Regions from separate parts of the Bradyrhizobium sp. GW821-FHT13H06 genome, predicted to be linked through region 3. Evidence: predicted binding sites of a transcription regulator. Region 3 holds the regulator's gene; each other region holds the start of a gene.

Region 1 (7,296 bases), on a different contig from region 3:
GCGCCGCGAATGCTCGAAATCGACGTCGATGTCGGGCGGCTCCAGTCGCTCCTTGGAGATGAAGCGCTCGAACAACAGGTCGACCTTGGTCGGATCGACCGAGGTGATGCCGAGCACGTAGCACACGGCCGAATTCGCCGCCGATCCCCGCCCCTGGCACAGGATGTTCTGGCTGCGTGCATAGTGCACGATGTCGTGCACGGTGAGGAAGTAATGCGCGTATTTCAGATCGGCGATCAGCGCGAGCTCCTTCTTCAGCGTCGCGCGCAGCTTGTCGTCGATCTTGCCGCCGAAATATTTGTCGACGCCGGCCCAGGTCAGATCCTCCAGATGTCCCTGCGCGGTCTTTCCCGGCGGCACCGGCTCGTCCGGATATTGGTATTTGAGCTGGTCGAGCGAGAAGTCGATCTTGTCTGCAAAGCGCATGGTCTCCGCGATCGCATCGGGGAAATCGCGAAACAGCCGCGCCATTTCTCGCGGCGGCTTCAGAAACCGCTCGGCATTGGCCTCCAGCTTCCGTCCGATTGCATCGATCGTGGCCTTTTCCCGGATGCAGGTCAGCACGTCCTGGAGGGGACGGCGCGCGGGATGGTGATAGAGCACCTCGTTGGTCGCAAGCAGCGGCACTTGGGCTTTTGCCGCGAGATCATCGAGCCGCGCCAGGCGACGCCTGTCGTCGCCGCGATAGATCAGGCTCGCCGCCAGCCACACGCCCTCGGCGCGGCTATCCCTAAGCTTTGAAAGAACATTCAGCGCCTGAGCGGGCTCGAAGCGATGCGGCAACGTCAGGACCAGCAACTGGCCTTCCGAAAATTCCAGGAGATCAGCGAAGGCGAGATGGCATTCGCCCTTCTCGATCCGCGTGACGTCGTCGCCGCGCTTGCCCCGGGTGAGAAGCTGGCACAGACGGCCATAGGCGGCCCGGTCGCGCGGATAGACCAGGATGTCGGGCGTGCCGTCGACGAAGACGATGCGCGCGCCGATCAGCAGTTTCGGCTTGTGCAGCACTTCGGCATTGTCGAGCTCCTTGTAGGCCCGCACCACGCCGGCGAGCGTGTTGTGATCGGCAATGCCGATCGCGGGAATGCCGAGGATGCTGGCCTGATGCACATAGGCGCGCGGATCCGAGCCGCCGCGCAGGAAGGAGAAGTTGGTTGTGATGCCGATCTCGGCATAGGCAGGCGTGGTCATGCGAAGAGACCGTGCACATACCAGTTGGGGGAAACGGGCTTGCCTTCGCCGTCGAACGTCTCTCCCTCGTAGAGACCGTCGCGAAAGATCCAGAAGCGCAGACCTTCGGCATCCTCGATGCGGAAATAGTCCCGCGTCAGCTGCTTGCCGTCCTGCTGCCACCATTCCATCGCGATGCGCTCGGGCCCCTCCACCCGCACCACCGCATGCAGCGCGCGGCGCCAGGTGAATTGATGCGGCGGACCATCCGGCACGGTCGCGAACGGCACCTTGATCGGCTCCGGCTTGTCGAACAGCCGCAAGGGGCGCAGCGGCGGCTCGCTCTCGGTGCGAACAGGCCATTCAGCCTGCATGGCGGCGGCGAGATGATGCTGGGCGGGGGCGGACAAAACCGCGCGTTCGGGGATATGGGTGTCCTGCGGCAGATGCACGACGACGCGCTTTCCCCCGATGCGCGCGGCGATGCGGTCGATCAGCGCAGCAATCTCGTCATTGTCGTGGACATGCGCATCGAGATCGCGCTGCTCCTGCACCACGATCTCGGTGCGGCTCGCCGACAGCCGCACCATGTCGAAGCCGAAGCCGGGATCGAGGGGATCGGCGAGCGCATCGAGGCGTTCGCGGAACAGCCGGTCGATCACGGCGCTTCGCGTCACCGGACGTCCGGTCTCGACCGTGATCGCGCGCACCACGCCGTCGGTGCGGAAGAAGGCGGCCTCGAGACGTCGTGCGCCCTTGCCCTGCTTCTCCATGGATGTAACAAGCGTGTCCGCCAGCCGCGACAGCGTCATCGCGATCATGGTGTCGGTTGCGATCGGCTCGGCGAAGCGCTTCTCCACGATGTAATCGGGCAGCGGTTTGCGCGGGCTGATCGGCGCATCCCCCTGCCCCAGCGCATGCGCGAGCAGCGTGGAGAACCGCGCGCCAAACCGCGCCGTGATCTCGTGGGAGCTGCGCGAGGCGACATCGCCGATGGTCTTCAAGCCGGCGCGGCGCAAGCCGGTCGTGATCGCCTCGCCCGCCCCGAGTGCGGACACCGGAAACTGGTCGATTGCAGCCGCTTCCCCACCATCTGCAACGATGGTTGCCGTGGCCTGCCGCGTCAGCGTGCGCGCGCAGACCGAGGTCCCGGCAATCGCGGCGCTGACGGCAAAGCCCTGCCGGTCGAGCGCCCGGACCAGCGTCCGCAACAGCGCGGCTTCGCCGCCGAACAGATGCGCGCAGCCGGTAATGTCGAGGAACAGCCCGTGCGGCGCGTCGAGCGCCACCAGCGGCGTGAAGCGGTCGCACCAGTCGGCGATATCGCTGAGCGTCTTCGCATCGGCCACGATATCGGCATCGAACACCTTCAGGTCGGGACACATCGCCCGCGCATTGGCCAGGGGTTGGCCGATATACAGGCCGAGGCGCTCGGCGGCCTCGTCCAGTGCATGGATCACCAGCGCATTGTTGTCCTTGATGACGACGATGCTCGGCTCATGATTGGCTTTACCCAGCCCGGCGCTGTTGAAAAACCGCTGAATCCTGTCGATCGGCAGGCGCGGCAGCCACAGGCTGAGAATACGTCGACGGCTCGCTGAACTGGCACTCATCACAATTCCATTCCATGATCCACCGGCCGCAGGGGCCATGACGATTGCGCAAGAGCGTGGCATCGAAGCGCGGCGCGCCCCATGTGCTCCAAGGCGCCGCAGGCATTGAAGCCGGTCCCGGCGGTGAATGCGCCGCGCGCAGCATCCATCGCGTCTCCGCAGTCGAGGGCAAAGGTTGTGCGGCCATGCGCAGGAGCAGCCCGGTGACGCCGGAAGATTGCGCGGCGAGCGTCAGCTTGCGGCTTGCCACGAGATCGAACTGTCTGATCTCTCCCCAGAGCTCGAGCACGACGGCGCCCAGCGCGTCGCAGGCGAGCGCATCGGCCGAGGTGCGCAGCGCGCTCTCGACATCGGCGGCACGCACCATCACCACGCGGCGCGGATCGAGGCCGAGCTCTTTGAGCCCACTCATCGACAGCGCGCCTGTTTCCACTTCCGAAAAATCCTGCCGCACCCACAGCAGCGGCTTGCGTGCCGCCACGCGCCCCGCAAGCCCCATGACAAAACCCGTTGCGGCCACGCCCTGGCGCCCTTCGCAAAACACCTCGTGAATCGCCGCGCGCGCGAGCCCGCCCTTCAGCACGCTGTCGGCCTCGCCATGGCCAAGCGCGACGCGATCGTGCTGATGGACGACCTCCGCGGTCTCGATGCGTTCGATCTGGCCGCGCAAGATCGCAAGCGCGCTCATACGTGCGCCGCTCATGCTCGCCGCTCCTTCAGGAATTGGTGCCGTGGCCTTCAAAAGAAGAACCAACGGCTGGCTCATTTGTTCATGATATGTTCTAATATAAAGCTAACGGCGCTCGAAGAGTCAATCGAATTGGCTCGTTTTCGGATTCATGAGCTGAATCAAAGGGATTCCAAGATGGACGTGCAACGCAAACTGGAAATCCTGGCCGATGCCGCCAAGTACGACGCGTCCTGCGCCTCCAGCGGCACCGAAAAGCGGGATTCCAGCGACGGCAAGGGCATGGGCTCGACCGCGCCCGGCATGGGCATCTGCCATTCCTATGCGCCGGACGGACGCTGCATCTCGCTGCTCAAGGTGCTGCTGACCAACGCCTGCAATTACGACTGTCTTTATTGCGTCAACCGCGCCTCCTCCAACGTGCCGCGCGCCCGCTTCACCATCGACGAGGTGGTCAAGCTGACGCTCGACTTCTACCGGCGCAACTACATCGAGGGCCTGTTTCTCTCCTCCGGCATCATCCGCAGCCCCGACTACACCATGGAGCAGGTGGTCAGCGTGGCGCGCAAGCTGCGCGAGGAGCATCACTTCCGCGGCTACATTCACCTGAAGACCATTCCCGAAGCCGACGACGCACTGATCGCCGAGGCCGGCAAATATGCCGACCGCCTCTCCATCAACATCGAGATGCCGCAGGAGACCAGCCTGCAGCAATTCGCGCCCGAGAAGGACGTGCGCGCGATCCGCCGCACCATGGGCCGGCTGCGGCTGAAGCTGGACGAGGCCGAGGAAGGCCGCAGCGCAAAGACGAAGGCCAAGCCGCAACGCTTCGCGCCGGCCGGCCAGAGCACGCAGATGATCGTCGGCGCCGACAGCGCCTCCGACCACACCATTCTCCACACCAGCGCCAATCTCTACGGCGCCTACCGGCTGCGACGCGTCTATTATTCCGCCTTCAGCCCGATCCCCGACGCAAGCCGCGCTTTGCCTCTGGTGCAGCCGCCGCTGCTGCGCGAGCACAGACTCTACCAGGCCGACTGGCTGATGCGGTTCTACGGCTTCGACGTCGGCGAGATCGTCGACGGCAGCGCGATGCTGCCGCTCGACATCGATCCCAAGCTGGCCTGGGCGCTCCGCCATCGCGACCGCTTCCCGCTCGACGTCAACCGCGCCAGCCGCGAGGAATTGCTGCGCGTGCCGGGCTTCGGCACCAAGGCGGTCGAACGCATCATCGCGACGCGGCGCACCACCACGATCCGCCTCGCCGATCTCGCGCGGCTGCACGTGCCCCGGAACAAGGCGCTGCCGTTCATCGTCCTCAGCGATCACCGCCCCTCGCTCCATCGGCTCGACGCTGCCGGGCTGATCGAACGGTTCAAGCCGAAGGCAACGCAACTGGGGTTTGGCTTCTGATGCAGTACATCACCCTCGATACCGAAACCGATTTCGACGGCTGGCGCAAAGCCGCCCGTACGCTCGTTCTACATCATGTGGAGCCGCGTGATATCACCTGGACCGTGCGAGGCGGCGAAGCGGAGTTGTTCGCACCGCCCGCGCCGTCTCCGATCCTGGAGGTGAACGACGGCACCTTCAACGTATCAGCAAAATTCGTCGAGCTGGCCAAGGCCGCAATCCTGCACCGCGATGTCGAGCGTTTTGCGATCCTCTATCGCCTGCTCTGGCGATTGAGGGACAATCACGACCTCATCGAGGTCGCGACCGATCCTGACGTCGCACAGGTCACGGCCATGGCAAAAGCGGTTTACCGCGACGAGCACAAGATGCATGCCTTCGTCCGCTTCCGCGAGATCGGCCGGGAACGCCAGGCGCATTACGTCGCCTGGTTCGAGCCTGAGCATCATATCGTCGAGCTCGCTGCGCCGTTCTTCGCCAAGCGATTTGCCGACATGCCCTGGTCGATCCTGACACCGGACCTCTGCGCGCATTGGGATGGCCACGCACTGTCGTTCACATCCGGCGTCAGCAGGAGCGAAGCACCGAGCGAAGACCGGCTGGAAGAAACCTGGCGGCGTTACTACGCCAGCATCTTCAATCCGGCGCGGCTCAAGGTGAAGGCGATGCAGGCCGAGATGCCGAAGAAATACTGGAGGAACCTGCCCGAGGCTTCGATCATTAAGCCTCTGATCGAAGACGCCGAGCGCATGACCGGTGCCATGATCGCCAACGCCGCAACCGATCCGCACAAGCCCCAGAAGCGGCCGGAGGCACCGATGAAACGCAAGCCCGCTGCCGACGATCTCGAAACCCTCCGCGAGGAGGCCGCGCATTGCCGCGCCTGCCATCTCTACAAGGACGCGACCCAGACCGTGTTCGGCGAAGGCCCGAAGTCCGCCAACATCATGCTGGTCGGCGAGCAGCCCGGCGACAAGGAAGACCTCACCGGCCATCCCTTCGTCGGCCCGGCCGGCCAGATGCTGGACCGTGCGCTGGAGGAAGCCGGCGTCGACCGCAAGAAGGTCTATGTCACCAACGCGGTCAAGCACTTCAAATTCGTGCCGCGCGGAAAAATCCGCCTGCACCAGAAGCCGAACACACCTGAGATCCGAGCCTGCCGGCAATGGTACGAGCGGGAAGTTGCGGCAATCCAGCCCGATCTCATCGTGGCGATGGGCGCGACCGCCGCGCAAAGCGTGTTCGGCAAGATCACCCCAATCGGCAAGAACCGCGGTCGGCTCATGGACCTTCCCGACGGACGCAAAGCACTCGTGACGGTGCATCCGTCCTATCTGCTGCGGCTGCCGGATCCGGAAGCCAAGGTGCTGGAGTATCGGCGCTTTGTCGAGGATTTGAAGATCGCCGCTGCCTTGCAGAAGAAGGCCGCCCGGGCTGCCTGAACACCGGAAGTCGACCTTCACGCCTGAGGTGTCATCCGGCCTTCAAATCCATCGCGGACAATACCCTTACCTGAAAGTTAAGGGGCGTCCAGACATGAGCGATGTTGCATTCGACCGAGCAATAGCCGATCCCGCACCGATCCAGCCAGCCTCGCGACCAAATCTCGACAAGGGCTTCAATCCGCTGACGATGATCCTGTTCTTCGGCATCCTCGCCGCCGGCCTGCTGTTCGTCGCCTACAGCATCTATGTCGACGTCAACGCGACGGGCGTGCGGGTGACGACCTACCTGCCCTACATCCTCCTGTTCGTTGCGCTCCTGATCGCGCTCGGCTTCGAATTCGTCAACGGCTTCCACGACACCGCCAATGCGGTGGCCACGGTCATCTACACCCATTCGCTGCCGGCGGAGGTGGCGGTGATGTGGTCTGGCTTCTTCAACTTCCTCGGCGTGCTCCTGTCCTCCGGCGCGGTCGCTTTCGGCATCGTCTCGCTGCTGCCGGTCGAGTTGATCCTCCAGGTCGGCTCCAGCGCCGGCTTCGCCATGGTGTTCGCACTGCTGATCGCCGCGATCCTGTGGAATCTCGGCACCTGGTTCTTCGGCCTGCCCGCCTCCTCCTCGCACACCCTGATCGGCTCGATCATCGGCGTCGGCGTCGCCAATGCCGTGATGCGCGGCCGCGACGGCACCTCGGGCGTGGACTGGAGCAAGGCAACCGAGATCGGCTATGCGCTGCTGCTGTCGCCGCTGTTCGGTTTCATCTGCGCCGCCGTGCTGTTGCTGCTGCTCAAGTTCATCGTGCGCAACCCGGCCCTCTATGCCGCCCCCGAAGGCAACAAGCCGCCGCCGCTCTGGATTCGCGGCCTGCTGATCGCAACCTGCACCGGCGTCAGCTTCGCTCACGGCTCGAACGACGGCCAGAAGGGCATGGGCCTGATCATGCTGATCCTGATCGGCACCGTGCCGACG
Region 2 (7,296 bases), on a different contig from region 3:
GTCCGGCCAACATGGCGGCCCCGAAATGGAGCAGCCGCTACGGCTTCGTCGGCGTCATGAGCTTCGGCCAGCCCTTCGTCTCGGACGGCATGAATGAGAAGGGCCTCGCTGGCGGCGCACTCTATTTCCCCGGCTTTGCCGGCTACACACCTGTCGACAAGGCCGATCCGAGCACGGCGCTCGCGCCCTGGGAGTTCCTGACCTGGGTCCTCTCGAACTTCGCGACGGTCGCGGAGGTCAAGGCGGCGCTCGACAAGGCGGTGATCGTCGACCTGCCCGCGCCGATGGTGAATTTCACCCTGCCTTTCCATTTCCCGATCCATGACGCCACAGGCGCCTCGATCGTGATCGAGCCGATCGACGGCAAGTTCAAGGTCTATGACAACCCGCTCGGTGTCCTGACCAACTCGCCGACCTTCGACTGGCATCTCACCAATGTCCGCAACTACGTCAGGATCTCGCCGGTCGGCGCTGCCCCGCTCAAGATCGGAAGCAAGAGCTTCGAACCCTTCGGCCAGGGCTCGGGCCTGCTTGGCATTCCCGGCGATCCAACGCCGCCCTCGCGCTTCATCCGGGCACTGGGCTACGCCGCTTCGGCCAAGCAGGTTGCCGACGGCCCGCAGACGGTGCGCCTCGTCGAGCACATCATGAACAATTTCGACATCCCGATCGGCTTCATCGACTCCGCGGCGAAGGGCGGCGAGCTCGAATACACGCAATGGACCTCGATCGCCGATCTGCGTGCGAAGAAGTACTACATCAAGGGCTACAGGGATCAGGTGCTCCGGACCGTCGATCTGACGAGCTTCGACCTCGACGCCAAGGGCCTGCAGGTCGCACCCTTCAAGCTCAACCTGACGCCGCCGCCGCTCCAGTTCAACAAGTCCTGAGGACGACGGCCGTTCGTCCCGAACAGCGAGGGCCGCGCGACGGCGCGGCCCCTTTTCATGGCTGAAGCGCGATGAGATTTGGACGAATCGTCATCGCGCTTCAGGTTGTTGTTTACGCATGATCTTTCCGGAAAACCGCTTCGCACTTTTCCGGATCATGCCTATCGTGCCGCAGTGAGAGGCAGCGCCACGGTGAGCAAGCCCACGGTCCCGCACGCGCGGTTCTCGGCCTCGAACTCGCGCAGCACCTTGATCCGCGCCGAGACAGGCGTCTTCCCCGCCTCGAAATTGTAAGCGATCGTGCCGCCGAGCGCCGTCACGCGCCCCTTGAAGGCGCCAAGCGTGGCGCCGGCGCCGCTGTCGCCCGTGAGCTGCTGGTAGTGATAGCCGATGACGCCGGCCGAGAGCGCGCTGGTCAGCGCCTTCGAGGCCGCCCACTCGACGTGGAATTCGGTGCCGGTCCGGTAGTCGGTCGCATTGTTGGTGCCGTTGAAGGTCATGCCGACCGCGGTGGACAGATCGATCCCGGTGTCGGGATCAAACCAGGTCAGGGCGCCGGACAGATCGCTCGCCCAGCGGTGGAAGGCCAGATTGGCGAGCTCCCCGTCGCGATAGTCCCCGACCGGCATGTTGACCATGACGCCCGTGGTCCAGTGGAATTTGCCCGAATGCCAGCCGAGCATCGCAGAGACCACAGGGTCGCCGAAGACCGTCGCACTGTCGCGCAGCGCCTGGTTGATGATCTGTTTCGTCGCGGGCGCGTCGTATTCGACGCCTGCCGAGACGCGGACATAGCCGACAGGCACGGTGGCGCCGACGGCGAGATTGCCGCCGAGAAACTGCCAGGGCGTCACCCAGGTCCCACTCAGGAAATCGGCCCGCACCTGACTGCGGACATCCGCGACGATCCGACCGCCCGCCGGCAGCAATTTCTTCGCATCGAGTGACGCGTCGTAGACATAGGTGTCGCTCTCGAAATAGACCCCGGGCGAGGCCAGATAGCCCGCCATCGGCCCGCGTCCGCCGAGCAGATAGAAACCCGCCCCGTTCTCGGCCGCGACCGCATCCTGTCCAGCCAGGCCGCACCACATCATCGCGCCGAGCACAAAGCCCGCGCGTACCGCCCGTGACATCATGCGATGCCACCGGGCTCGCCCCTTAAGCATAAACCCCCACCCCTCTTCACGCGCGGATCAGCCATCCGAATCATCGCCACGATAGCGTGTTCCCGACTGCGTGACGCAGGAGAGTGTGAGACTGTGCACTCATGGATGCGACGGGCTGGCCTCTCCGGCGAGCATAACGACCGCAGCTCCATGACTGCGAAGCTCCATGACTGCGACCGGGCGATGACAGGTCTCGTCGATGAAGACGAGGCGCTCGGGACAGTAAACGCGATGGAGGTCCCTTTTGAACAAAGACGAAAAAACGAAGAGGCCGCCAACTGAGGTGGCCTTACTCTGCCAGTTTGAACTTCGATCCAGCTGGCACTAGAACGCGGGCGGCCTTAGCCAAGCCGGGAGAGTTTGACTTGGCGAGGCGATCAGCTGGGCGCCGTAAAATGCGCAGACGGGTTTCTCCCGCCCTCCCAGCACCAAAAGTCCAAACTGGGCCACTCCCAAAATCAAACCAGGCCACTGCGGCCGGAAACAGGCCAGCACGCGCATCTTCCGCAAAAGAACATATTGCGAACTAGGAACAAATAGGGTACATTGCTTTTATCGCCGAGCTGCCTCGCCAATTGTTTGTCCCTCACGCGAATCCTCGCCATAAGGAGCACGACCCAATGTCCGCAACTGCCTTGCGTATCGTCGAAGGATCTTCCATGGACAAGAGTAAAGCTCTGGCCGCCGCGCTCTCGCAGATCGAGCGCCAGTTCGGCAAGGGCTCGGTGATGAAGCTCGGCAAGAACGACCGGTCCATGGACATCGAGGCGGTGTCCTCCGGCTCGCTCGGGCTCGACATCGCGCTCGGTATCGGCGGCCTGCCCAAGGGACGTATCGTCGAGATCTACGGGCCGGAATCCTCGGGCAAAACCACGCTGGCGCTGCATACGGTGGCGGAAGCGCAGAAGAAGGGCGGCATCTGCGCCTTCATCGACGCCGAGCACGCGCTCGACCCGGTCTATGCCCGCAAGCTCGGGGTCAACATCGACGAGCTCCTGATTTCGCAGCCGGACACCGGCGAGCAGGCGCTGGAAATCTGCGACACGCTGGTGCGCTCGGGCGCGGTCGACGTGATGGTGATCGATTCGGTCGCGGCGCTGGTGCCGAAGGCCGAGCTCGAGGGCGAGATGGGCGATGCGCTGCCGGGTCTGCAGGCCCGCCTGATGAGCCAGGCGCTGCGCAAGCTCACGGCCTCCATCAACAAGTCCAACACCATGGTGATCTTCATCAACCAGATCCGCATGAAGATCGGTGTGATGTACGGCTCGCCGGAAACGACGACCGGCGGCAATGCGTTGAAATTCTACGCCTCCGTCCGCCTCGACATCCGCCGCATCGGCGCGATCAAGGAGCGCGACGAGGTGGTCGGCAACACCACCCGCGTCAAGGTGGTGAAGAACAAGCTGGCGCCGCCGTTCAAGCAGGTCGAGTTCGACATCATGTACGGCGAGGGCGTCTCCAAGATGGGCGAGATCCTCGATCTCGGCGTCAAGGCCGGCATCGTCGAGAAGTCCGGCGCCTGGTTCTCCTATGACAGCCAGCGCCTCGGTCAGGGCCGCGAGAACTCGAAGGCGTTCTTGAAGGCCAACCCCGACATCACCGCCAAGATCGAGACCGCGATCCGCCAGAACTCCGGCCTGATCGCCGAGCAGATTCTGGCCGGCACGCCGGAGCGCGACGCCGACGGCGAGGAGCCGGCGGACGAGTAAGCTTCGACCAACGAAAAGTTTTTCGCGAGGAGCGGGCACTGAGGACGTTGAGTTGCCGACGTCTTCGGTGCCCGTTTCGTTTGGCGTGAGGAAGGACGCGTCGAGATGAAGCGTGTGATCTTGACCAGCTCGTCCGGCGTCGGTCTTGCCCACGCCGATCGCGCCGACATGGTCGTCCCCTTCATCTATCGCTTCGCTTCCGGGCCACTTCCCACGGCTGACCACCTCAACAGCTATCTCGCCTCCAGGTGGTGGTCTAACGGGATGCACTGGTCGGATTGCGTCGGCGTCCGTCAATCGCCCCTTCTCAGGCGCCAGGATCGGGCGGGTGCGTTGCTCTGGGTCTGCGAAACCTACGGGGTCGATCTCATCGAACTGTGGTTCGATCCTGAACCCAATAGTCAATTGCAGTTGATCTGGCTCCTCGATTACTTGCGTTCCGAACCATCCATCACGGAGAAGCTGAGATTGCGACGCGTCGATTTCGATCTGCGCGGAGCAGATCCCTCAGAGCTTCGTCACCGTGACGTGCGGCAGGTCGATATCACGGAAAGCGATCTTGGGATCGCCAGCATGGCCTGGGAAGCTTACCGCGCGCCGACGCCCGAGCTTTGCGCCGGGCTGCTCGGCAGGCCGCTCGGCAAGCTGTCTTTCCTGAAGCCGGCCATGGAAGACCTGCTCGCAGAACTGCCGTCGCCGGCGACGGGACTGGGCGCGACCGAGACTCGGCTGCTCGAGCGGATTGCAGGTGGACACAATCGCACCGATGAGCTGTTTCGGCCGGGCGCGCTGGCAACACGCGTGTTCGATCCGTGGGAATTGGGCGCGCTGCTCGAAGGGCTCGCATTTGGTCCGGCGCCAGCGATCGCGGGTCTGGACGGCAAGCTGGCGACACTCGATCCGGACAACGCGAGAAGTCGCAATGCTGCCTTTCGCCGGAGCCGGCTGTCGCTGACGGAGTTTGGCGAAGCGGTCCTGGCCGGCCGGGAAGATTTTCGCGGTCCCAACCCGATCAAGCGCTGGTGGGGCGGCACGCTTCTCACCAGTGAACGGCTTTGGCGCTGGGATGGCGAGCGCCGGTCGTTGATCTCGCCCTAGCGGCGCATTTCGGTGTAGTAGGGTGGATTAGCCGAAGGCGTAATCCACCACTGTTTATCTCCGCGAAAGCTGAAGTGGTGGGTTACGCCGGCGGCCTGCGCTTCGCGCGACCGCCCGCTGACCCACCCTACAAATCCTACTCCGCGGCTTGCGCGTAATCGCTCACCGGCGGGCACGAGCACACCAGATTGCGGTCGCCGTAGACGTTGTCGACGCGGCCCACGGGGCACCAATACTTGTCGGTGCGCGAGACGCCGTCGGGGAAGCAGCCTTCGCTGCGGGTGTAGGCGCGATTCCAATCGTCATCGGCGATGTCGTGCACGGTATGCGGAGCGTGACGCAAGGGCGAGGCTTCGATCTTGAAGCGGCCGGCCTCGACCTCGGCGATCTCCTTGCGGATCGCAATCATGGCGTCGCAAAAACGATCCAGCTCCGCCTTCGATTCCGACTCGGTCGGCTCGATCATCAGCGTGCCCGGCACCGGGAAGCTCATGGTGGGCGCGTGGAAGCCGTAGTCGATCAGCCGTTTGGCGATGTCGTCGACGGTGACGCCTGAGGTCGTCTTCAGCGGCCGCGGGTCGACGATGCATTCATGCGCGACGCGGCCCTTCTCGTTCCTGTAGAGCACCGGGAAGTGCGCATCGAGACGCGCTGCGATGTAGTTGGCGTTGAGGATCGCGATCTCGGTCGCGCGCTTCAATCCTTCGCCGCCCATCATCAGGATGTAGATGTAGGAGATGGTCAGGATCGAGGCCGAGCCGAACGGCGCGGCCGAGACCGGGCCGACCGGTGCTTCGCCGTCTGTTGCGGGATGTCCGGGCAGGAACGGCTTAAGATGCGCCTTCACGCCGATCGGGCCCATGCCGGGGCCGCCGCCGCCATGCGGGATGCAGAAGGTCTTGTGCAGGTTGAGATGGCTGACATCGGCGCCGTAGTCGCCCGGCCTGCTCAGGCCGACCTGCGCGTTGAGGTTGGCGCCGTCCAGATACACCTGGCCGCCATGGCCGTGGACGATGTCGCAGATTTCGCGGATGTGCTCCTCGAACACGCCGTGGGTCGAGGGATAGGTGATCATGACCGCGGCAAGGTCGTTCGAATGCTTCTCGGCCTTGGCGCGGAGATCATTGACGTCGACGTCGCCGTTCTTCTCGCAAGACACAACCACCACGTCCATGCCGGCCATCGCGGCCGAGGCTGGATTGGTGCCGTGGGCGGAGGAGGGGATCAGGCAGATCTTGCGGTGGCTCTGCCCGCGCGCGGCGTGATAGCCGCGGATCGCGAGCAGCCCGGCATATTCGCCCTGCGCGCCCGAATTCGGCTGCAGCGAGATCGCGTCATAGCCGGTGATGTCGCACAGCCACTTTTCCAGCCGCGCGAACAGCGCGTGATAGCCGCTCGCCTGCTCGCGCGGCACGAACGGGTGCAGCGTCGCAAACTCCGGCCAGGTCAGCGGCATCATCTCGGTGGTTGCGTTCAGCTTCATGGTGCAGGAGCCGAGTGGGATCATGGCGCGGTCGAGCGCGAGATCGCGATCGCTGAGCTTGCGCATGTAGCGCAGCATCTCGGTCTCCGAGCGATGCGCGTGGAAGACCGGATGAGTGAGGAACGGGGTGGTGCGCTTCAGCGTCTCCGGCAGCGCCTCGCGCGTCCCGGCGTCGATCTCGGCATAAGCGAAGGTGCCGCCGAAGGCGCGCCAGACCGCTTCCACCGTCGCAGGCGTCGTGGTCTCGTCGAGCGCGATGCGCAGTGCGGTGTCACCGATGCCGAGATTGATCTGTTCGGCCGCGGCACGCGCGACGATCTCGGCGCGCCTGGCGCCGGCATCGACGCTGAGCGTGTCGAAGAAGTTCTCGGACTGCGGCGCAAAGCCGAGCTTGCGCAGGCCGCTCGCGAGCACGGCGGTGCGGCGGTGGACGTTGCGCGCGATCTGCGAGAGCCCCTCGGGGCCGTGATAGACCGCATACATCGAGGCGATCACGGCGAGCAGCACCTGCGCGGTGCAGATGTTGGAGGTCGCCTTCTCGCGGCGGATGTGCTGCTCGCGCGTCTGCAGCGCGAGGCGGTAGGCCGGCATGCCGCGGGAATCCACGGAGAGGCCGACGATGCGGCCGGGCAGCGAGCGCTTCAGCGCATCGCGCACCGCCATATAGGCCGCATGCGGTCCGCCATAGCCCATCGGCACGCCAAAACGCTGCGCCGAGCCGATGGCGATATCGGCCCCGAGCTCGCCGGGCGAGGCGATCAGCGTCAGCGCCAAGAGATCGGCGGCGAGAATCGCGAGCGCGCCCTTGGCCTTCAGCGCTGATATCGCGGGCCTGAGGTCGCGCAATGCGCCCGAGGAGCCCGGATATTGCAGCAGCGCGCCAAGCACGTCCGCCTTGTCGAGATCGGTGAGGGGATCGCCGACGATCAGGGTCCAGCCCAGCGGCTCGG
Region 3 (7,296 bases):
GCATACATTGACGAGCTCGACGTCTGTCCTGGGTCACGCCGGCCTCTATTTGCAGTCTGTCACGATCTGATCCTGGCGCGAATCCATGCCCCGCAGGCATTCCCGCACTTCGCCAGTGACGCGATTGACGCGCCAGATCAGCGCCGGTCCGCTCGCCATCTGGTAAGGGGCTACAAGCTGAGCCGCGACAATGCATGCGCCGATCACAGCGGCGCCGGCCAAGATGGATTGCGGAATGGTCATCACGCCTCGCCCCCCAAAAAAGTAATCGCAGCCAATTGAAGCGCAGCAGAGCGGTGCGGGCAAGCTGGCGCCTTTGCGTCCGAAGCCGCTTCCCGCCTGCTTCCCCTGTCGGAATCGTGGGAAGCACAGGCGTAGTAAAGCTCTGTAACGCTTACAAAAAATCTTCTCTTGACCGATCTCCGGCTATCACATGGCGGTCGTCGCCGGCGTCGTGTTCTTCGCGGTGCGCGCGCTGCTGGCGCTGATTCCGGGGCTGGCGGCCGGCTTCGCCATCAAGAAATGGTCGGCGGCCGCGGCGATGGTGGCGGCTGCGTTCTATCTGCTGCTGTCCGGCGCCGAGGTCGCGACGCAGAGATCGTTCTTCATGACGGCGGTGGTTTTGATCGCCGTGATGGTCGATCGCCGCGCCATCACGTTCCGGACGCTGGCGGTGGCCGCGCTGATCGTGCTGGCCGTCGCGCCCGAGGCGCTGGTTCATCCGAGTTTTCAAATGTCGTTTGCGGCAACGCTCGGGCTGGTGGCGCTGGTGCAGATCGGCATGCCGAACCTGCTAGCATCGCCCGATCATTCCGCAACGGCGCGGATCGCACTGTGGGGCGGCCGCGAGATCGCGATGCTGTTCCTGGCCTCGTTGATCGCCGGGCTTGCGACCACGCCCTATGCCGCCTTCCACTTCCACCGCGTGACGCCATACGGCGTGCTCGCCAATCTCGGCGCGATGCCGGTGGTCTCGGCGCTGGTGATGCCGGCGGGGCTGCTGGGATTGCTCGCAGCGCCTTTCGGGCTCGACGGCGCGTTCTGGTGGCTGATGGGGATCGGCATCGAGTGGATGGTCGCGGTCTCGCGCTGGGTGGCGGCTCTGCCCGGTGCAGTCGGCCGCATTCCCGCGTTCGGGATCGCGCCGCTGATCGCGGCGAGCCTCGGGATCATCGTGATGGGGCTGTTGCGCACGCCCCTGCGCTGGTCCGGTGCCCTGGTGCTGCTTGCCGCGATCCTCTGGGCGATGTCGGTGCGGCAGCCCGATATCCTGATTGCCGGGGATGGCGCGAGCGTCGCCGTGCGGGGCCGGGACGGGCGGCTGCATGTGATCCGCGCCGGCAAGGATGGCTTCCTGCTGAGGGAGTGGTTGGCTGCCGATGCCGATCCGCGCGATGCCGGCAGCGCCTCGCTGGCCGACGGTGTGTCGTGTGACGAGTCCGGCTGCGTGACGCCGCTCGCGGACGGACGGCTTGTCGCGTTGGCGTTGCGCATCGACGCTCTGGCTGATGATTGCAGCCGCGCCGCGCTGGTGGTGACGGCGCGGCCCACGCCGCCCGATTGCGCGGCGATGGTGGTCGACAGGCCGCGGCTCGCCAGTCAGGGCGCGCTGGCTCTGACGCAGAGCGGTGACGGCTTCTCGGTTCGGGCGGTGAGGGCGAGAGGCACGAGCCGCCCCTGGCTGCCGGCCGGCGCCGGCGAGGGGGATTTCGACGGCAGCCTTGCGCCGAAGACGGCCGTGCCCCGCAACCGGGACGCAACGCCATCGGAGACGGACTTGCAGGCGGACGATTGAGGAGCGATGCGGGAGAGGTCGGTCGGGATCTCGCAGCAGGACGCAAACCATACCATCTCGCCGGCCTCGGCCGGCGATGGCATTTCATTCCTGGCCCACGACCATCGGCCGGGGGCGACGACGTCAGCCGATCGGCAGGCGCGTGATCGTGGACCGCGTGTCGGCGACGATCTGCGGCTTGTGCTCGCGTTCGCCAACCGGCTGGGTCACCGGCAGTTGCAGCACGGTCGCGCGCTGGCCTTCGACGAGCTGTGTCACCAGCACGTATTTGCCGTCGGGGAATTCGATCGCGTCATGATGGCGATCGGGAATGTGCGGGTCGATCTTGCCGAACTTGCCGACGCGGGAGTTCACGGTGCGCGTCCAGATCCAGCGATTGTCGTAACGGACGTTGTCCGCGAAGGCGAGCTCCGTTCCCGGCAGCAAGCAGACCGCGACGGAGAGATCGGCTTCGGAGGCGAAGCCGCGCGTCGAGGTGCCGCGGAAGGTCGTCGTGACGATCGTCTCGCCGACTTCGGCGGGGCGCGTCGCGACAGCATGCAGGCTGTAGTCACACATCGGGTGCTCCTCATGCGAAGATAGCAACCCGCACCTCTTTTTGAGGCGCAGGCCTCTATCAGGGTGGAAGCACGCAACGCTCTGCTTCGTTGTAGGCAAATCTGCGGCTGGACGCCGCAAGCCGCGATCACATTATCTTTCCCGGATTCGATAGGAACAAAGCCGACGCCTGTGTATTCGGAAGGCGCGTGTCGGCGCCTCGCGGCGCCGACCAGCCAGAGCATTGCCAGCTCGCTTGCCGAATGGCGGTGCGATTGTATGGCAACGGCTTACGTCGCTGATGCTGCGATCGGCGCCGCAACATCGTCCATGGAAAGTCTGGCGCATCACGTGTCCTCGAACTCTCAGGCCCGCGAAGCGATGCTGCGTCGTGCGGCGTGTCGAGGATGGCGCCGAAAGAGGGGGCCGGACAATCTGAGCAGAACCGGAAAAACCATCCAGCCGGAGCGGACAGTGATCCGCTCCAATAGATATCGAACGACCGCTCAGTACTTGCGGTAAAGCCCGATCAGCTTGCCCTGAATCTTCACGCGGTTCGGCGGAAGAATGCGGACTTCATAGGCGGCATTGGCGGGCTCGAGCGCGATAGAGGCCCCGCGGCGGCGGAAGCGCTTGAGCGTGGCTTCCTCGTCGTCGATCAGCGCCACCACGATGTCGCCGGTATCGGCGCTCTCGTTGCGCTGGATCAGCGCCATGTCGCCGTCGAGGATGCCGGCCTCGACCATCGAATCGCCGCGCACTTCGAGCGCGTAGTGCTCGCCCGAGCCGAGCATGTCAGGCGGCACGCTGATGGTGTGGCTGCGGGTCTGCAGCGCCTCGATCGGCGTGCCGGCCGCGATGCGGCCCATCACGGGCACCGCGACGGGACGCTCGCCCTCGTCCACAGGCGGGCTGGAGGTCGTGCGGACCTTGCCGAGATTGCCCTCGATGACGCTCGGCGTGAAGCCGCGGCGACTGCCGGCGGCGGCCTGCAACTCGGGCAGCTTGATCACCTCGATGGCGCGGGCGCGGTTGGGCAGGCGGCGGATGAAGCCGCGCTCCTCAAGCGCAGTGATCAGGCGATGGATGCCTGACTTCGAGCGCAGGTCGAGCGCATCCTTCATCTCGTCGAAGGACGGCGGCACGCCGCTTTCCTTCAGACGTTCGCTGATGAATCGCAGAAGCTCGTATTGTTTGCGCGTCAACATCTCGACCAAAGTCCCCCGGTTGATGTCGTTCAATTCCGAGACGAGGAAGTCAGCGATAAGCTGCTACACGTTCGAAACAAATCATGAACGGACACTATATGTTCGATATGTGTTCCGCAACTGCTTAATTTACGGTGAACAGAGCGAAGCTCGCGCCATGCGTGTGGCCGTGCAGCTCACACCGGCAGGCGCAGCACCTCGCAAGGCGTGCCGGCCTCGGCCCTCGGCGCGAACGGTGCGCGCACGAGAAGTACCTGCGCCGCAGCGAGATTCGCAAGCAGAGAGGAGTCCTGATGGCTGACGGGAAGGGCGACGAGCGTGCCGTCGTCACGCTGTTCCAGGCGCGCACGCAGATAATCCTCGCGTTGGTCATTGGCACCGAGATCGCGGCCCAGCACGGCGCGCTCGCGGCGATGATGAATCATTGAACGGCCCGACAGGGCGCGAATCAACGGCACCATGAACAGGAAGGCGCACACGTAGGACGACACGGGATTGCCGGGCAGGCCGATCACGCGCATTGCGCCGAGCCGTCCGTGCATCATCGGCTTGCCGGGCCGAATCGCGATCTTCCAGAACGCCATCGAGATGCCTTCGTCCTTGAGCGCCTGCTGGACCAGATCGTGGTCGCCGACCGAGGCACCGCCGGTCGTGATCAGGATGTCGGCGCCGCTCTCCCGGGCGCGACGGATGCCGGCGGAAGTGGCCTCCAGCGTATCGGCGGCAATGCCGAGGTCGATGGTCTCGGCGCCCGCGCTGCGGGCGAGCGCGTGCAGGGCATAGCCATTGGAATAGACGATCTGGCCGTGACCGGGCGTGGTGCCGGGCATCACCAGCTCGTCGCCGGTGGCGAGAATCGCGACCCTCGGACGGCGGCAGACGGCGAGATGCGGGTGATTCATTCCGGCGGCCAGCGCGAGATCGCGCTCCGTGAGACGGCTTCCCTTGCGGAGCAGCACGTCTCCCTCGCGGAAGTCGACGCCGGCGGAACGGATGTGCCGCCCGGAAATCGCGGCTTCCTTGATCGTGACGAGCTTGCCTTCCGCGACAGTGTCTTCCTGGATCACGACCGCATCGGCCCCGTCGGGAACGACGCCGCCGGTGAAGATCCGCACGGCTTCGCCGGGGCCAACCCTTCCCGCGAACGGACGACCCGCCGCGACCTCGCCGACCACCGTCAGCCTGGAATCGACCGTTGCCGCGTCAGCCGCGCGCACGGCATAGCCATCCATCGCCGACATGGCCTGCGGTGGCTGCGTGCGCCGCGCCGCGACGTCGCGCGCAAGCACGCGATGATAGGCCTCATCGAGGGAAACCATCTCTTCAGGTAGCGGCTCTGCATCCGCCAGCACCGCGGCAAGCGCGTCAGAAACGGGCATGAGGGCCACGGGCGGAAACTCCTGCAAATCGTTGGCGAGAGTTCTAGCCGAGTGCAGGCGCGAGGCAAAGCAGCACGCAGGATGATTTATCCGGCGCGATTTCCGTCGCGGCGGCGGCAGTTCAAGTCCGTCGCGGCATGATCCTGAAGGCGAGACAGACCGGCACGAGGATGGCCATGGCGAGGACGAGAATGACGAGCGCCACGGCCGACATCGGTCAACGTCCTGCCGGATCGCTCGGACCGACGTCCGGTGCGACGTCGGGAGCTCTGGGATTCGGATCCTTGTCAGGCAGCGGATCGGCCAGGGACTTCAGGTCGGCCGCCTTGCTGATCAGCTTGGCGGAAAGGTCAGAATCCGAGGTGGTTCTGGCGAATTCAAGCAGGAGAGAGGCTTGCTTGGTGAGATAGGTTTTGCCCAGCACGTCGATCAATCCGATGTAGAAGTCCCAACGGACTCATGAGTCCGAAGGGTGGTACTCCGTTCCCGGAACTCCGTACAAAAATGCACAAAGCGGCTCGGTTCCTCATCTCCTGCAAATTTGGCTCCGGGAACCGCGGGCATGACCTGTCGCGGCGACTGCCTGGCATTCAGATGCCAAGCGCCCTCAACGCGTTCCCGACGTCGCCTGGCGACGTCACGTGCACGGCATTCAAGCCGCGCGCCCGCGCGCCCTCGATGTTCTCGGCGAGGTCATCGAAGAATACGATGCGACCGGCGGGCACGCCGATCGCGGCGACGACGTGGTCGAACGCCTCCGCGTCCGGTTTGCGCAGGCCGATGCTGGACGACAGATACAGCTCGCGGAAGTGGCCGAGCACGCCGGCATATTCCTTCGAGAAATAGTCCACATGCGGCCGATTGGTGTTGGAGAAGGCATAGAGCGGCATCTGCTTCGCCGCGCGCGGCAACAGCTCGGCGATGTCGGGCATCTCGCCTGCGAAGATCGCGTTCCAGCCTTCCAGGAACTGCGCGTCCGAGATGCCGATTCCGAGTGACGCGCGCAGCGAGGCGAAATAGTCCTCGTCGCTGATCTTGCCCATCTCGTGCAGCCGGTAGGCCTCATCACGCACATAGCGCGCGACGATGGCCTCGGGCTGGCAGCCGGCATGTCCCGCCCAGCAGGCGATCGCCTTGGAGAAGTCGATGTCGAGCACCACGCGCCCGAGGTCGAACAGAAGCGCATCCGCGCTGCCGGGAGTAAGCGATGTCATTGCGTCCTTTTCACTTCAGTATCGGCCAGTCAGTAGCGATAGGGCTCATGGTCGAACAGCGGGAACGCGCTGAACACGCTGGGCGCGTTGGTGGCGGTCGCCGGATGGAGGCAGGATTTGTCGACCTCGGCGAATGAGGTGGCGCCCAGGAGGCCAAGGCAGCGCAGCACCTCGTCCTCGAGCAGTTCCAGCATCCGGGTGACACCGGCTTCGCCCGCCGCCGCCAGCGCCCAGCATTGCAGCCGGCCGATGCCGACGAGGTCCGCGCCCGCCGCGATCGCCTTGACGATGTCGGTGCCGCGACAGATGCCGCCGTCGACCATGATCTTGGCGCGGCCCTTCACGGCATCGACGATCTCGGGCAGCACATGCATGGCGCCGCGGCCGTGGTCGAGCTGGCGGCCGCCATGGTTGGAGACGTAAATCCACTCGACGCCGTGATCGAGCGCGATCAGCGCGTCCTCGGCGGTGGCAATGCCCTTGAGGATCAGCGGTATTTTGAACTTGTCCTTGATCATCTTCACGGTCCGCCATTCCAGACCCTTCTGGAAATCGCCGCCGGTGGCGCGCAGACGGCTCTCGCGAACGTAGCGCTTGGCGATGTCGCGTTCACGACGGCTGTAGTGGGCGGTGTCGACGGTCAGGCAGAAGGCGGCATAGGCGTTCTGCTCGGCCCGGCTGACGACATCGGCGACGAAGGCATCGTCGCCGCGGACATAAAGCTGATAGAGTCGCAGCGCGTCGGGTGCGGCTTCGGCGGTCGTCTCCAGTCCTGGCTCGGATACCGAGCTCAGCATGTGCGCCGCACCGAAAGTGCCGGCGGCGCGTGCCACGCTTGCCGCGCCATCCGGATCGAAGATCTCGAGGGCGCCGACCGGGGCGAGCACCACCGGCAGGCGCATCCTGCGGCCGAATTGATCGACCCCTCCGTCGACCCTGCGGACATCGCGCAGCACGCGCGGGCGGAAGGCGATCTCGTCCAGCGCCATGCGGTTGCGGCGCATCGTGGTCTCGGTCTCGGCCGCGCCGACGATGTAGTCCCAGGCGTTCTGGTTCAGGTTGGCGCGCGCTTTCCGGATGAACTCGTGCAGGTTCTGGAACGGCTCGCTGCTGGCGCCGAGTTCGACGTTCCTTTCAGGCCGGATGCGGGGCGCTTCGTTCAT
Region 4 (7,296 bases), on a different contig from region 3:
ATGCGCCGTGATCGTCAAGCGCGTCGACGAACGCACGCGGTCCAAGACCAGCATCAACGAGCTGCTGCGGGATTGATCCGACGCGCATGACCGATGCTCTCTCCATTGCCCGCGATCTCATCCGCTGCCCCTCGGTGACCCCGGCCGATGCCGGCGCGCTCGGGGTGCTTGAAAAGGCCCTGAATGCGGCCGGCTTCACCTGCCACCGCGTGACCTTCAGCGAACCCGGCACCGCCGACGTCGACAATCTCTACGCGCGGATCGGCACGGAAGGGCCGCACATCACCTTCGCCGGCCACACCGACGTGGTGCCGCCGGGTGACGAGAGTGCCTGGAGCGTCGGCGCATTCTCCGGCGAGGTGAAGGACGGCGTCCTGCACGGCCGCGGCGCCGTCGACATGAAGGGCGGCATCGCCTGCTCGGTGGCTGCGGTGCTGGAGCATCTCGCGGCCAATGGTGGCAAGCCGCGCAGCGACGGAAAAGGTTCGATCTCGTTCCTGATCACGGGCGACGAGGAAGACGTCTCCATCAACGGCACCGTCAAGCTGTTGAAATGGGCCGCCGAACGCGGCGAAAAATTCGATCATTGCGTGCTCGGCGAGCCCTCCAATGTCGAGACGCTCGGCGATACCATCAAGGTCGGCCGCCGCGGCTCGCAATCCGGCACGCTCGTCGTCGACGGCGTGCAGGGTCACGTCGCCTACCCGCATCGCGCCTCCAATCCTGTGCCGGACATTTCGCGGCTGATCGTGGCGATCTCCGACGAGCCGCTCGACCATGGCAGCGCGCAGTTCCAGGCCTCCAATCTCGAATTCGTCTCGGTCGATGTCGGCAACAAGGCGTTCAACGTCATCCCCGGCGAGGCACGCGCCCGATTCAACATCCGCTACAACGACAACCACACCCAGGCGAGCCTGCGCGAGCTGGTCGAGGCCCGCCTCGCCAAGGCCTGCGGCAACCGTATCAAGGCCCGCATCGTCTGGGAGGCGTCGAACTCCAACGTGTTCGTGACCAAGCCCGGCCCCTTCACCGATCTCGCCGTCGCCGCGATCGAGGAGGTGACGGGGCGCAAGCCGGAGCTGTCGACGAGCGGCGGGACCTCGGATGCGCGCTTCATCGCGAGCTATTGCCCGGTGATCGAGTTCGGCCTGGTCGGCCAGACCATGCATCAGGTCGACGAGCGCGTGCCGGTGGCGGATCTGGAGAAGCTGACGCGGGTGTATCGCGGGATCCTGACAAGGTATTTTGGGTAGTCGCGAACCGCCGCCAAACCCTCCGCAGTCCCCACATTTCGCTGTCATCGCCCGGCTTGACCGGGCGATCCAGTATCCCAGAGACGGTAGTGATCGAGTCGAGAGGCCGCGGCGTACTGGATGCCCCGGTCAAGCCGGGCATGACAACGGTGGGCGTGGCGAGAGCGCGCGCCTCTCGTTTAATACTCCACCTTCATCAGATACAGTCCCTCCGGCGGGGCGACGACGCCGCAGGCGGCGCGGTTGCGGGCTGCCAACGCGGCGGAGAGATCGTCGGCGGTCCAGCGGCCCTCGCCGACCCAGACCAGCGATCCCACCATCGAGCGGACCTGGCTGTGCAGGAACGAGCGCGCCGAGGTGAGAATCGTGATCTCGCGGCCGTCGCGCAGCACGTCGAGCTGGTCAAGCGTCTTCTCCGGCGACTTGGCCTGGCACTCGGTGTCGCGGAAGGTGGTGAAATCGTGCTTGCCGAGCAGGCGCTGGGCCGCCGCGTGCATCGCGTCGGCATCGAGCCGGCGCGGCACGCGCCAGGCGTGGCCGGCGTCGAGCGCGAGATTGGCGCGGGTGTTGACGATGCGATAGCGGTAGTGGCGCCTGACCGCCGAAAAGCGCGCCTCGAAACTATCAGGCACGATCTCGGCCTCGAGCACCGCGATCGGATGCGGGCGCAGATGCGCGTTGAGCCCGTCGCGAAAACGGCCCGGCGGAAACGGCTTGTCGACGTCGACATGCGCGACCTGTCCGCGCGCATGCACGCCGGCATCGGTGCGGCCGGCGCCGTGCACGCGCAAATCCGCCCCGGTCATCGCCTTCACCGCAGCCTGCAGCGCGCCCTGTACCGACGGCAGCGTCTCCTGCATCTGCCAGCCGAAGAACGGCGCGCCGTCATATTCGATGGTGAGCTTGTAGCGGGGCATCAACCGAACCGCATCGGCGGGCTCACGGGCACGCCGCGCAAGAAGTCCGCGGCCTGCATCCGGCCCTTGCCCTCGCGCTGGAGCTCGATGATTCGGATCGCGCCGTCGCCGCAGGCGATGGTGAGTTGATCGTCGAGCACCGCGCCCGGCTCGCCCGCGCCTTTCGCCAGCTCACAGCGCAGGATCTTGACGCGCGCGCTCTCCAGCTCCGTCCAGGCGCCGGGGAACGGCGACAGGCCGTGGATGTGGCGAAGCACGGCGCGCGCCGGTCTGGTCCAGGCGATCCGCGCCTCGGCCTTGTCGATCTTGGCGGCATAGGTGACGCCGTCCTCGTTCTGCTTCTTGAGCTGGAGCCCGCCGCGGTCGAGCGCGGCCATCGCCCGCACCATCAGATCGGCACCGAGGCGCGAGAGACGATCGTGCAGATCCGCCGCCGTCATGTTGTCCGTGATCGCGAGCCGCTCGGCCATGGCGACGTCGCCGGTGTCGAGGCCGACGTCCATCTTCATGACCATCACGCCGCTCTCGGCATCGCCGGCCATGATCGCGCGGTTGATGGGCGCGGCGCCACGCCAGCGCGGCAGCAGCGAAGCGTGCAGATTGTAGCAGCCGAGCTTTGGCGCATCGAGGATCGCCTGCGGCAGGATCATGCCATAGGCGACGACGACGGCCGCATCGGCCTCGAACGCGCGAAACTCTTCCAGCGCTTCCGGCGTCTTCAGCGTCTTCGGCGTCAGCACGGGAATGCCGAGTTTTCGCGCGGCCTCCTCGGCCGGGGTCGGCTGCAATTGCAGCCCGCGCCGTCCGCCCGGCTTCGGCGCACGGGTGTAGACGGCGACGATCTCGTGACCGTGCGCGACGAGCTCAAGCAGCGTCGGCACGGAGAAATCGGGCGTGCCCATGAAGATGAGGCGAAGGGACATCAACAGACTCGCTGCGTTCCCTCCCCCCTTGCGGGGGAGGGTTAGGGAGAGGGGTGCCACACGACGCGCTCCTGCGGCGTGAGCGCGGATTGGTTCATTGCCCCGGTCAGACCATTTGCTGGGCTACCCCTCTCCCCCCACCCTCCCCCACAAGGGGGGGAGGGAGCGCAGGGGAGTTCTCGGCAACACCAGTTGTTTACAATTCACTCGCCGGCGCGCTTGGCGGCTTTCTCGAACTTCTTCATCACGCGGTCGCGCTTGAGCTTCGACAGGTAGTCGACGAACAGCACGCCATTGAGATGGTCGATCTCGTGCTGGATGCAGGTGGCGAAGAGGCCTTCGGCGTCCTCCTCATGCACCTTGCCGTCGAGATCGGTGAAGCGCACGCGCACCTTCGCCGGACGCTCGACCTCCTCGTAATATTCGGGGATCGAGAGGCAGCCTTCCTCGTAGACCGAGAGCTCCTCGGAGGAAGCTAGGATTTCAGGATTGATGAAGACGCGCGGCTCGCGCTTGGTCTCGCCGCTCTCGTCGCGCTTGGCAAGGTCCATGGTGATCAGGCGCAAGGGCTGCGCGACCTGGATCGCCGCGAGGCCAATGCCGGGCGCGTCGTACATGGTCTCGAACATGTCGTCGGCAAGCTTGCGGATCTCCGACGTGACCTTCTCGATCGGCTTGGAGACCAGGCGCAGCTGCTTGTCCGGCAGGATGATGATTTCTCGTAGGGCCATGGCGGCGATTTAAGCCGCGCGCCGGATGCGGTCAATGCGGCCAGGAACCCCGTTAACCCTCCGCTAACCATAAAACTTCAGGTTTCGTTAACCATAAAAATTAACGGAGCATTCACCATAAATGTTCGCTATTCGTTCGTACGCCCCGGCGAATCGGCTAGAAGGGTCGGCATGAACGACCTCATCTTCATGCTCGGCGAGTGGCCCGTGCGCGTCGTGGACGCGCTGATCGGCTTCGGCGCCCTGGTTCTCATCCTGCTGGTGGTGATTGCGGTCGTGATCGCGCGATCCGGGCGGCGCGGCGCGGAACTCGCCATGGCCAACGCCATCCGGGCCGACGAGCTCGAGGAACGTCTGAGCGAGGTGCTGCGGGCGCAGAGCGAGTCGTCGGGCCGGGTCGATGCCATGACCCAGGCTCTGGCCGGCCGCCAGGCCGAGATGGCGCGGGCGGTGAACGAGCGGCTGGATTCGGTGACCCACCGCGTCGGCCAGTCCATGGAACACTCCACCCGCAACACCATGGAGAGCCTGCGCGCCCTGCATGAACGGCTCGGCATCATCGACAGCGCGCACAAGAACCTCACCGATCTCACCACGCAGGTGACCACCTTGCGCGACGTGCTCGCCAACAAGCAGTCGCGCGGCGCCTTCGGCCAGGCGCGGATGGAGGCGATCGTCCAGGACGGGCTGCCGAAGGGTGCCTACGAGTTCCAGTTCACGCTCTCCACCGGCAAGCGCCCGGACTGCGTCGTGTTCCTGCCCGATCAGCGTCCGCTTTGCATCGACGCGAAATTCCCGCTGGAAGCGATGACGGCGCTGCACGACGCCCGCACCGACGAGGAACGGCGAATCGCCACGCAACGACTGCGCGGCGATGTGATGAAGCATGTCAGCGACATCGCAGAAAAATATCTCGTCGCCGGCGAGACCCAGGAGATGGCGCTGATGTTCGTGCCGTCGGAATCCGTCTACGCTGAGATCCATGACGGTTTCGACGACGTGATCCAGAAGGCCTATCGCGCCCGCGTCGTGCTGGTGTCGCCGTCGCTGCTGATGCTCGCGATCCAGGTGATGCAGCAGATCATGAAGGACGCGCGCATGCGCGACGCCGCCGACCAGATCCGCACCGAAGTGACCAAGCTCGGCGACGATCTCGGCCGCCTGCGCGATCGCGTGCTGAAGCTGCAAAAGCATTTTGCCGATGTGAATGAGGACGTCCGCCAGGTGCTGATCTCCGCCGACAAGATCGAGAAGCGCGCGGGACGCATCGAGGAGCTGGATTTCAGCAAGACCGATGCGCCGGAGACTCCGCGGCTGGTGGCGACAGCCGCGCCGGAGCTGTTCCCGCGGAAACTTCAGGCGGGAGAGTAGAGCCCACGCCGTCATGGCCGGGCTTGTCCCGGCCATCCACGACCTTTGAGCGGCGCCAAGAACGTGGATGCCCGGGACAAGCCCGGGCATGACGAGTTTTGTAGCAGAGGCAGCGCCCCCAGAATCTGCTAACACCTCTCCCATGACCGCACCCGACGCGACTTCCTCCGCTGGCGCTCCCGCTGCCTCCTGGCGCGACAGCCTTGCCGTTTACCTGCAACCGCGGGTGCTGATCGTGCTCTTCCTCGGCTTCTCCTCGGGGCTGCCGCTGGCGCTGTCGGGTTCGACGCTGCTGGTGTGGATGGCCGAAGCGGGGGTCGATCTCGGAACGATCGGGCTCTTTGCACTGGTTGGAACGCCGTACACGCTCAAATTCCTGTGGGCGCCGCTGGTCGATGCACTGCATGTCCCGTTCTTCACGCGCACATTTGGCCGCCGGCGTGGGTGGCTGGTGTTTTCGCAGCTGCTGCTGATCGGCGCGATCCTGCTGTTGGCGCTGACCGATCCGGCGCGCTCGCCGCTGTTCGTCGCGCTTGGTGCGCTCCTGGTCGCGACGATGTCCTCGACGCAGGACATCGTCGTCGATGCATTCCGCGTCGAGAGCCTGCCCGAAAGCGAGCAGGCGGCCGGCATGGCCGCCTATGTCGCGGCCTATCGCATCGGCATGCTGATATCGACCGCGGGCGCCTTGTTCATCGTCACCGGCTTCGAGGCGATCGTCCCTCGTGGCGCCGCCTGGATGTGGGGCTATGTGGTGATGGCGGCTCTGGTGCTGATTGGCACGGTGACGGCGCTGGCCGCCACCGAGCCCGCACAATCCAAGCGCGCCGAGGCTGCCACGCAGAACGAGGACGCGCTCATGCGGGTGTTCCATGCCGCGATGGGCGCGTTCTCGGAATTCTTGCAGCGAAAGGAAGCGTGGGCGGCGCTTGCCTTCGTCGTGCTGTTCAAGTTCACCGACGCATTTTCCGGCAACATGACCGTGCCGTTCGTGATCGACATCGGCTTCACGCGGAACGACTACGCGGTGATCGTGAAGGGCGTCGGCATCGCAGCGACCTTGGCCGGCGGGTTTGCCGGCGGCTTCGTGGCACGGCGTTATTCGCTCGCAACGAGCCTGTGGATCGGCGGCATCGTGCAGGCAATCTCCAACCTGTCGTTCTCATGGCTGGCGCTCGTCGGCGTCAATGAATGGGCGCTGACCCTCGCAATCACCTCCGACAATTTCTGCAACGCCATCGGCACCGTGATCTTCGTCGCCTATCTCTCGGCGCTGTGCCAGAACCCGCTGCACACCGCGACCCAATATGCGCTGCTGACGGCGCTTGCCGCCGTGGGACGCACCTACCTGTCATCGGGCGCGGGCTATCTGGCGAAGGCGACGGGCTGGCCGATGTTCTTCGCGATCTCCGTGCTCGTCGCCATTCCGAGCCTGATGCTGCTGGCGTGGCTGCAGAAGCGCGGACATTTCGACACGTTGGAGCAGGTGCGAGTGTAGAACTCACCTCTCTCGTTCGTCATTGCGAGCCACCGGGTCCGCGCGAACGCGCGGCCCGATGACAGGCTCCGCGAAGCAATCCAGACTGTCACCGCAGGGGCAGTCTGGATTGCTTCGTCGCAAGGGCTCCTCGCAATGACGGCGGAGACAGCGTCGCGCCCCCCTACTGCTTCTTGATCAGGCTCCACTTCGTGATCACGGCCTCGCTCATCTGGCCGGCATCGCTGGCGCAGGCGATCTCGTCGACCTTGACCGAGATCTCCTTGCCGACGAACGATTTCAGCTGTGCAGCCTGCGCATCGGTGGAGGTGACTAGCTGGAAGGTCTCCGGTCCGGTCTCGAGATTGCACAGCCCGTTCGGCGGCGGCAGGCGGCGCGGCTCGGAGGTGATCTGGTAGGTCGCGACGCGCTTGCCGTTCTTGACGTCGCGGACCTTCATCGCGTTCAGCTCGCCTGACAGCACGTCGCCGGTGTTGATCGGCTTGCCGGGCTTGGACGGCGGTGGCATCTCACCGCCCTGCTGCGCGGACATGGCCGGGGTCACAAGCATCATCATCGTCGCGACCAAAGCCGATCGTGTGGCGAAAAGTTTCGTCATGTCGT

Evidence for each region. Region 3 encodes LexA, which represses DNA repair genes until DNA is damaged. Its sites were predicted from a motif close to TGTTCNNNNTGTGTTCNG; they were not measured.
Region 1: the regulator LexA is predicted to act here: its motif matches at 3,551-3,568, upstream of AC1RQP_RS21280 (ImuA family protein).
Region 2: the regulator LexA is predicted to act here: its motif matches at 2,567-2,584, upstream of recA (recombinase RecA).
Region 4: the regulator LexA is predicted to act here: its motif matches at 3,947-3,964, upstream of AC1RQP_RS38705 (DNA recombination protein RmuC).

What each region holds. Positions count from the first base shown of each region.
Region 1 covers NZ_JBXAPN010000004.1:843,722-851,017, forward strand. The annotation lists gene AC1RQP_RS21270 (error-prone DNA polymerase) at 1-1,191, opposite strand, end outside; gene AC1RQP_RS21275 (Y-family DNA polymerase) at 1,188-2,783, opposite strand; gene AC1RQP_RS21280 (ImuA family protein) at 2,680-3,486, opposite strand; gene AC1RQP_RS21285 (putative DNA modification/repair radical SAM protein) at 3,649-4,884, shown strand; gene AC1RQP_RS21290 (UdgX family uracil-DNA binding protein) at 4,884-6,326, shown strand; gene AC1RQP_RS21295 (inorganic phosphate transporter) at 6,421-7,296, shown strand, end outside.
Region 2 covers NZ_JBXAPN010000007.1:68,300-75,595, forward strand. The annotation lists gene AC1RQP_RS26690 (linear amide C-N hydrolase) at 1-890, shown strand, start outside; gene AC1RQP_RS26695 (SphA family protein) at 1,052-2,026, opposite strand; gene AC1RQP_RS26700 (hypothetical protein) at 2,207-2,338, shown strand; gene recA (recombinase RecA) at 2,677-3,765, shown strand; gene AC1RQP_RS26710 (hypothetical protein) at 3,934-4,863, shown strand; gene gcvP (aminomethyl-transferring glycine dehydrogenase) at 5,000-7,296, opposite strand, start outside.
Region 3 covers NZ_JBXAPN010000001.1:199,225-206,520, forward strand. The annotation lists gene AC1RQP_RS00990 (hypothetical protein) at 46-243, opposite strand; partial or broken gene AC1RQP_RS00995 (ComEC/Rec2 family competence protein) at 419-1,795, shown strand; gene AC1RQP_RS01000 (hypothetical protein) at 1,919-2,353, opposite strand; gene lexA (transcriptional repressor LexA) at 2,839-3,540, opposite strand; gene AC1RQP_RS01010 (molybdopterin molybdotransferase MoeA) at 3,717-4,928, opposite strand; gene AC1RQP_RS01015 (hypothetical protein) at 5,137-5,343, opposite strand; gene AC1RQP_RS01020 (HAD-IA family hydrolase) at 5,510-6,133, opposite strand; gene AC1RQP_RS01025 (alpha-hydroxy acid oxidase) at 6,163-7,296, opposite strand.
Region 4 covers NZ_JBXAPN010000017.1:101,961-109,256, reverse strand. The annotation lists gene dapD (2,3,4,5-tetrahydropyridine-2,6-dicarboxylate N-succinyltransferase) at 1-76, shown strand, start outside; gene dapE (succinyl-diaminopimelate desuccinylase) at 87-1,253, shown strand; gene truA (tRNA pseudouridine(38-40) synthase TruA) at 1,433-2,170, opposite strand; gene fmt (methionyl-tRNA formyltransferase) at 2,170-3,093, opposite strand; gene def (peptide deformylase) at 3,297-3,824, opposite strand; gene AC1RQP_RS38705 (DNA recombination protein RmuC) at 3,996-5,195, shown strand; gene AC1RQP_RS38700 (AmpG family muropeptide MFS transporter) at 5,338-6,693, shown strand; gene AC1RQP_RS38695 (hypothetical protein) at 6,857-7,291, opposite strand.